2 regions of the Sporosarcina sp. P1 genome follow, and region 2 is predicted to be linked to the other one. Evidence: a T-box and tRNA genes for the amino acid it is inferred to sense, from the RefSeq annotation. Region 2 holds a T-box; the other holds one or more tRNA genes.
The links. The T-box of region 2 lies ahead of CSV73_RS05810 (valine--tRNA ligase). A T-box ahead of a tRNA ligase gene usually reads a tRNA of that ligase, here a tRNA-Val.
Positions count from the first base shown of each region.

Region 1: it encodes a tRNA-Val, which carries the amino acid that the T-box ahead of CSV73_RS05810 (valine--tRNA ligase) is inferred to sense. The anticodon was not compared.

Region 1 is NZ_PDYS01000021.1:20,645-25,049, reverse strand. Features, by position in the region: gene CSV73_RS14795 (heavy metal translocating P-type ATPase) at 1-930, opposite strand, end outside; gene CSV73_RS14790 (RluA family pseudouridine synthase) at 1,119-2,012, opposite strand; tRNA gene CSV73_RS14785 (tRNA-Val) at 2,220-2,292, opposite strand; gene CSV73_RS16635 (hypothetical protein) at 2,478-2,627, opposite strand; gene CSV73_RS14780 (TRAP transporter permease) at 3,012-4,405, opposite strand, start outside.
Region 2 is NZ_PDYS01000003.1:199,324-203,728, reverse strand. Features, by position in the region: gene CSV73_RS05810 (valine--tRNA ligase) at 1-2,320, opposite strand, end outside; T-box leader at 2,374-2,593, opposite strand; gene CSV73_RS05800 (hypothetical protein) at 2,821-3,444, opposite strand; gene hemL (glutamate-1-semialdehyde 2,1-aminomutase) at 3,613-4,405, opposite strand, start outside.

The DNA.
Region 1 (4,405 bases), on a different contig from region 2:
AAAGCGATCGACAAATTGTTGTGTCGGTGCTTTTTCCGCCTGTGCTTCTTCGACCAAGTGAATGATTTTGGCAATGGTAGTATCTTCAGCAAGCTTCGTCACACGGACGTGCATTGCGCCTTCTTCATTCAAAGTCCCTGCAAACACTTCGTCTCCAAGCACTTTATGGACAGGCACAGACTCACCAGTGATGGCGGCTTGGTTAACCGATGAATCACCTTGAATCACTTCGCCATCCATCGCAATCTTTTGTCCCGGTTTAATCAAAATCACATCATCAATACGTAAATCTCCCACATCTACTTCAAATTCATTATTCCCGCGAAGTACAGTGGCCGTCGTAGGGGCAATTTCAATGAGTGAGGTAATGGAATTTCTGGCTTTATCAATCGAGTAACTTTCCAATGCTTCACTGACGGAGAAGAGGAAGACCACGACCGCCCCTTCCGCCCAGTCACCAATGAGTGCAGCCCCAATGACTGCGATGGTCATCAATGTAGACATATCAAATTCAAGTTTGAAAAGATTCGTTAATCCTTCCTTCATCAAACTGAATCCACCGATTATAATGGCAGAGAGAAACAGAGCGATCGATAGCCAATTATTATCACCATTCGCGGTAGATACCGCATACCCTGCTAGCAATAAAACTAACGAAGCCATAGTCGTTTGATTTTCACGTTTTTTCCAAAAAGGAGTATGCTGTTTAATAATCCGCTGTTTTTCAGGGAACACTTTAATACCGTCAAATGCACCCGCTTCTTCTAATTGTACAATAGAAGCATTTCCCGCCACCGTTAATTTGGAAGCGCCAAAGTTTAACTGTACATCTTCCACAGTATCAATTTGTCGGACATTTTTCTCGAATTTCGCAGCACAACTTGTGCATGATAAATTTTGCAGGCGATAGACATTTTTCTCTGAAGCCATGTGATCAGTCCCCTCGAAAAATCGTTCATTTTAACAAATTAATCATTCAATCGTTCGTTTGATTGTTTAATTTAGTATATGCAATTCTAGATATTTTGTCAATTTCTTCATTCAAATGATTATTTGAATGAATGACGTGAAAAAGCAGTTCCTTAGATAATCCAAGGAACTGCAAAATGAACGGTTTATTATTTTGAGCGCGTAATGAAGATCTGAGGTATTTCTGCTTCAAATCGGACTAATTCTCCTGTACGTGGATGTAGAAAAGACAGAGCTGTGGCATGAAGTCCCACTCTGCGCAAAGGGTTACCTGTAGCACCATACTTTTTGTCACCTATCACTGGATGACCCAATTCTTCCATATGCACACGGATTTGGTTTTTCCGACCCGTTTCTAGAAGTACTTCTAGCAATGAGCAATCTTTATTCGCTTGTACTCTTCTATAATGTGTAATGGCATGCTGGCCGCCATTATCAGTTGGGTTTGAATATACTCTAAACGCACTATTTTCGGTTAACCAAGACGAAATAGTCCCTGATTCTGTTCGTACTTTTCCTTCGACAAGCGCAGTATACAAACGTTCCTTTACCGATTCATTCCATGTACTTTGCAAAGCTTTCTGGGTTTCTTCATTTTTGGCAAACATCATCACACCTGATGTATCTCGATCCAGACGGTGCACAACAAAAATTCGGTTTTCAGGATGGCTCCTCTTCACGTACTTTGTGATTTCTCTATAGGCTGTCTGATCTTTTTCTTTTTCAGAAGCTACAGAAAGAATACCCGCTTCTTTATTGATCACGATGATATCGTCATCTTCATGGAGAATAGATACACCGACTAACTTCGAGACATTTATAGCTGTTTTATTACTTTGTATTTCCACCTTTTGTCCAGGCGCTAACGGCTGATTATGTTTGGTTGTCATTTGACCATCCACCATAACTTGACCACGCGTAAGAATGGATTTTACCGAATTTCTACTGCTTTTTGACATTACCTTCAATAAGTATGGCAATAACTCTATCGGTTGTTCCACTGTATATTCTTTTACATTAGATGTTACTTGTTTTCTTTTCATTATATGTTAGCCTCCTGCTTATTTAAATAGGTACTCGCATGATAAGTATACACCGCTTGACGGGTGGTGCGCTCGAATATCATTTGACAGTAATTGCGAAAAATAAATCTAGACATAAAAAAAACAGCCCCTAGACATTCGGTCTAATAGGACTGCTTATTGTTATAAACCGTGTTCCTACGGTAAATAACTTAGGTTTGGCACCTATGACTCCGACTGGGCTCGAACCAGCGACCTCCACCCTGTCAAGGTGGCGCTCTCCCAGCTGAGCTACGGAATCGATCTTACTAGGATGTGCGTTTTGAAGTGAGCCAGTTAGGCTCTCAAGCACAAATACTATAATAGCATTTTCTTTCCTAGTTGTAAACAACGAAATTAAAAATCGATAATTTTTCTATGCTATCAGAAAAATTACCGATTTTTATGGAAGTTCATTACATTATTCAGAGACGCTTCTCCTTTCACTTACTGCATGGGGTTTAATTGTTCTTCAACTGATTCATTCTCAAAATATAAAAACTCTTCATGATCCAGCTCACTCATACGTTCTTTGTTAAAACCATGTGCCAAATGCCCTTCAAATACGTTTTCCCACCATGTCTCTTGTGTATTCATAGTATGTTCTCTCCTTTTTGATTTGATTGGTTTCTGTACCGATCTATATATTTTATTCGTTATGACTTATTCGCTTATATGTAGTATATACAGAACCCGCGTTGGTAAAACTGCGTAATTAGTCCAAAATAATTCGATTCACTTTTAGTCCTTCGGCTTCTTGACTTTTATTTTGTCATGTGTTCCGAAATTTATTTTCCTTAGGAAACCCTTGTACATCCTAGACTCGTCCTCTAGTAAAAAATCTATTTACTCTAGTTCTTTTCACTCAACTAGAATAGTAAATAACAAAAAACATATATATTCTCTGAAAATTCTTTTTTCATTAGTAAAATAAAAGACTTGCAAGCTCAGTTTCAAGCCGACAAGTCTTTTAAAAGCTATTTAATTTGAAGCGAATGTAGGCGTATTATTTTTCTTATTCCCCATCCACTGGGACACCAGTAAGATAGTGAATAATACTAAACCGATAATATCTGTAATAGTTTCTGGGTAGATTAACAACATACCTGTACATATCGTGATAATTCGTAGAAGCCAGTTCAGTTTACTATACCAGAAGCCAATTATGCCTGCCCCGATTGCAACCATACCGATAATGGCGGTCACAGTCACCCATACAATCTCCGTAATACTCGAGTCGAGCATCAGCATAGCCGGATTAAAGACGAACATATATGGAATGATGAAGGCAGCAATCGCTAGTTTTGCAGACGTGACACCCGTTTTGATCGGATCTCCGCCAGAAATACCCGAAGCTGCAAAGGCAGCTAATGCAACAGGCGGTGTGATATCCGCAATGATACCAAAGTAAAATACGAATAAGTGGGCAGATACCGCCACTACAATCGGCACAGCGGCACCTGTAGGCTCATCCATCATCAATAGCGTAATGATGGCAGGTGCTGCGATTGTAGATGTAATAACATAGTTTGCTGTCGTTGGAGAACCCATCCCCAAAATAATCGCTGCAAACATCGTGAAAATCAATGTGAGCAAGATGTTACCGCCAGCTGCTGAGATCAGGCCCGTTGCCAAGCTGAGCCCGAGACCCGTCTTGACGACAACACCGACAATAATACCTGCACAAGCAGTCGCTGCTGCTACAGCTAATGCTGTACGAGCACCGTCTACTAATGCATCAATCATATCTTTAAATCCAATTCTTGTTTCTTTACTGATTGCACTCACTGCAATGGTTAGCACGATACCGAGTAATGCCGCTTTCATCGTTGGAATACCCACCAAGAGGAAAACGATAATACCTATAATCGGTAGTAATAAATAAATCTTTTTCAGCGTTTCTTTTCGATTAGGAATTTGCGACGCATCCATTCCTTGCAAACCAACACGCTTTGCTTCGAAATGAGTCATGATCCAAATTCCAGTGAAGTACAGCAATGCAGGGATAGCTGCCGCTTTGGCAATTTCCCAATAGGTAACGCCGCCGATGAATTCAACCATCAGGAATGCAGCGGCCCCCATAATCGGTGGCATAATCTGACCACCTGTAGACGCGGCTGCCTCTACTCCGCCTGCGAATTCTTTTCGATAACCTAACTTCTTCATCATCGGAATCGTGTATGAACCGGATCCAACAACATTTGCTACGGAACTACCTGAAATTGTACCTTGCAAAGCACTTGAGAAAATGGCGACTTTTGCTGGTCCACCAGTCAAACGTCCCGCCAATACTACTGCCAAGTCATTGAAGTAATTACCAACGCCAGTCTTCACTAAGAACGCTCCAAACAACAAGAAGACGAATATGAAGGTCG
Region 2 (4,405 bases):
AATAGTTACGGTTCTCTTCAAGTACCGCCACTGTCTTCTCGTCTTTAGCTGAAATATACAAATCGACTTTACGACTCATCGGTGTATTTACTTCTGCACGGATATTGCGTACTGATTTGATGATATCCATCAATAATTTCATATCTGAAGCACGAGACTTGTCCATGATTGCCGTATCTACTTCAGGCCACTTCGCCACTGTGATGGACTCCCCTTCATGGGGAAGGTTCTGCCAAATCTCTTCTGTAATGAAAGGCATCAATGGATGCAATAAACGCATCGTTTGATCCAGAACATGTGCAAGAACCGAACGTGTCATTTTTTTCGCCGCTTCGTCTTCACCGTATAGTGGCAATTTCGCCATTTCGATATACCAGTCACAGAAGTCATCCCAGATGAAGTTATATAACGCGCGGCCCATTTCACCGAATTCATACCGGTCAGCCAAGCTAGTTACCGATTCAATTGTTTCATTCAGACGAGTTAAAATCCATGCATCTGCAACAGATTTCTTTCCTGACAAATCAATTTCCTCATACTTCATACCGTCCATATTCATTAATGCGAAACGGGAAGCGTTCCAAATTTTATTGGCAAAGTTCCAGATTGCTTCTACTTTTTCTGTAGAGTAACGTAGATCTTGTCCTGGTGAAGAACCAGTTGCCAAGAAGTAACGCAATGCATCTGCACCATACTGCTCAATTACGTCCATTGGATCTACACCGTTGCCGAGAGATTTAGACATTTTTCGTCCTTCTTCCGCGCGTACTAATCCGTGGATTAAGACATCCTTGAATGGACGCTCTTCCGTGAATTCGAGAGCTTGGAAGATCATGCGGGACACCCAAAAGAAGATAATATCATATCCTGTAACAAGGGCATCTGTTGGGTAATATTTTTTGAACGTTTCGCTGTCAACGTCTGGCCAGCCCATAGTTGAAAACGGCCATAAGGCAGATGAGAACCAAGTATCTAGTACATCATTGTCCTGAGTCCAGTTTTCTTCATCAGCCGGAGCTTCTTGACCCACATAAATTTCACCTGTCGTGTTATGATACCAAGCCGGAATTCGGTGGCCCCACCATAGTTGACGAGAAATGCACCAGTCATGGACATTTTCCATCCATCCTAAGTAAGTTTTCTCGAAACGTTCAGGAACAAACGTCACTTTTTCTTCTTCGTTTTTCTGCAGTTTGATTGCTTGCTCAGCAAGTGGCTGCATATTGACGAACCATTGTGTAGATAAATACGGCTCCACTACTGCGCCACTTCGTTCCGAGTGTCCGACAGAGTGCATATGATCTTCAATTTCAAATAGCACATTCATTTCTTGTAGGTCTTTGACGATTTGCTTACGGCATTCGAAACGATCCATGCCTTCATACTTGCCTGCTAATTTATTCATCGTACCGTCTTCATTCATGACGAGCACGCGTGGCAAGTTGTGACGGTTACCTATTTCAAAGTCATTCGGGTCATGTGCTGGTGTAATTTTCACTGCACCGCTTCCAAAGTCCATTTCGACGTAGTCATCCGCTACGATCGGAATCTCACGTCCTACGATTGGCAATTTGACCATCTTTCCGATTAAATGCTGGTAGCGTTCGTCATCGGGGTGAACTGCAACAGCTGTATCACCGAGCATCGTTTCGGGACGTGTTGTCGCTATTTCAATCGATCCTGTGCCATCTGCCAATGGGTAACGCATATGATAGAATGCACCTTGCACATCTTTATGAATAACTTCAATATCAGATATCGCTGTCTTCGTTGCAGGATCCCAGTTGATGATATACTCTCCGCGGTAGATAAGCTTTTTCTCATACAACTTAACGAATACTTCACGTACTGCTTTTGACAATCCTTCATCCAAAGTAAAGCGCTCTTGTGAGTAATCAAGAGCCAGACCAAGCTTCGCCCACTGAGCACGGATATGGCTCGCGTATTCTTCTTTCCACTTCCATGTTTCTTGTACGAAATTTTCGCGTCCAAGATCATAACGCGTTTTGCCATCAGCGCGAAGTTTTTCCTCTACTCTCGCTTGTGTTGCAATTCCAGCGTGGTCCATTCCCGGCAACCACAGTGCGTCATAGCCTTGCATACGCTTCATGCGGATGAGCATATCCTGTAAAGTCGTATCCCATGCGTGTCCCAAATGAAGTTTCCCTGTGACGTTCGGTGGTGGGATAACAATTGTATACGGTTCTTTTTCGCTTTTTACATCCGATTCAAAATACTTACCTTCAAGCCACCATTCATAACGTCCTTTTTCAACTGCCTGCGGATCGTATTTGGTCGGCATCGTCAATTCGTCAGTCATTTCATTTCCTCCTTCAAATAAAAAGGGATACAAAAAAGCCCCACTCATCCCGGTAAAAGGACGAAGGAGCTCGTGGTACCACCTTTATTTATGAACGCTAAAAAAGCATTACATCTTCATGATTGGGTAACGGTCTACACCGGTTCCTGCTACTTACATTTCACAAAAACTGCTCATAGGGGACTTCCATATGCGGTTTCCAGGTACGTTCCACCAATCGCACCCTCTCTAAAGAAAACAGTTCACATGTACTTTCCTACTCTTCGCATTTATATTCATATACCCACTATTATAAGCGAAACATGTAGAGTCCGTCAACTGAATAGTAGTCTATAGAGAAAGGATGGTGAATTATGAGAAGAGGTTATAATCCCTACCTATTGCCGCCGTGGCTTCGGAAAACAAGATTTTACTGCAAAGGCTGTATCATTCCATTAACCGTGTTTCAGTTGATTCGATTACTAATTGTCCCGACCACTGGTGACTTTTTATTATTTTGCTTATTCGCTGCTTTGTCCTTCTGCTTCTACAAAAACATTATTTGAATGGAAGATCTTTCTCGTTATATCGTCATCCATCTCGGCGATGTATAAGAGAAAGTCTTCCATTTCATTATTTACTTGCTCAACTGCACGATCTGCATTGGCGAGAAACTCCAAATGGGATGTCGATGCAGCTACGAACTGTGATGCTGCGGGCTCTTCTTCAATTGCAACCGGTTCTTGTACAGGCTCTTCCTTTTTCAATTGAACGGTCCACTCAAGTTTCAATCCTCCATCTTCCAGTGATGAAGATTTGATGTCTTGCACTTCAAGTTGCAAATCGCCATCGAGTTCTACTGGTAGATCAACATTCAAAGGCACAGCATATTCAAAATACCCTTTATTGTTTTCTACTTCTACGTCATTAATGACTAATACATCTTCAGGTGCCAATTCTACTTGTTTATCTGCATCAAATACAACGTTTGCTGCAATATGATAGATCCCTTGCAAACGAATTGCTTCTTCTGTACGCTCTTCTGTAAACCCTGGTGTCACCTTTACCTCAGCCGATTCAGCAAATGCCCCGTACTCAACAGGGAAATAAAAAGACTCTTGCAATGTCCATTGATGCGTCGTCATTTTCGCTTCACTCCTTTTCTTAACTCAGGCTACTATATGAAGAAATGAGGCAGTTTAGAAGTGATGCATAGCGTAGAGTGTGAATAAAGTGATCGCAACAGCGCTACCTCCCGCAAAGTACATACATAAAAAAGCGCCAAGCAATAAAATCTGCCTGACGCTTCAAAATTATCGTTTCAATTTCGCAAATACCGTATGGAATGCTTCCACAGTTTTCGCGATATGCTCTTCTGTGTGAGCTGCCGACAAGAACATACCTTCAAATTGGGAAGGTGGTAAGAAAATACCTTCTTCCGCCATCAGACGGTAATATTCTGCAAACAATTCCAAATCGGATGTTTTCGCTTTATCGTAGTTATTGACACGTTGATCTGTAAAGAAGAACCCGATCATTGAACCGGCACGGTTGACGGTATGTGGAATATTATTAGCTTTCGCTGCTGCGCGGAAACCTTCTTCCAACTGATCACCAAGCTTGATGAAGTGTTCGTATGTTTTCGGTGTCAACTTTCTCAACGTCGCAATACCTGCTGTCATCGCTAACGGGTTACCAGACAATGTACCCGCCTGATAAATAGTTCCCGCAGGCGCTACATGCTCCATAATTTCGCGAGAACCGCCATACGCTCCTACAGGTAGTCCGCCACCGATTACTTTACCAAGACATGTAAGGTCAGGTTTAATATTGAAATGACCTTGTGCACATTTATATCCTACACGGAACCCAGTCATTACTTCATCAAAAATCAGTAAAGAACCATTTTCTTCTGTCAACACACGTAAGCCTTTAAGGAAGCCGTTATCTGGTCCCACAACACCCATATTTCCTGCAACCGGTTCTACAATAATTGCAGCTAAATCGTCTCCATACTCTTTAATAGCCAATTTAACACTTTCAAGATCGTTGTACGGCACCGTAATCGTGTTTTGTGCAATCGATTCAGGCACCCCCGGGCTATCA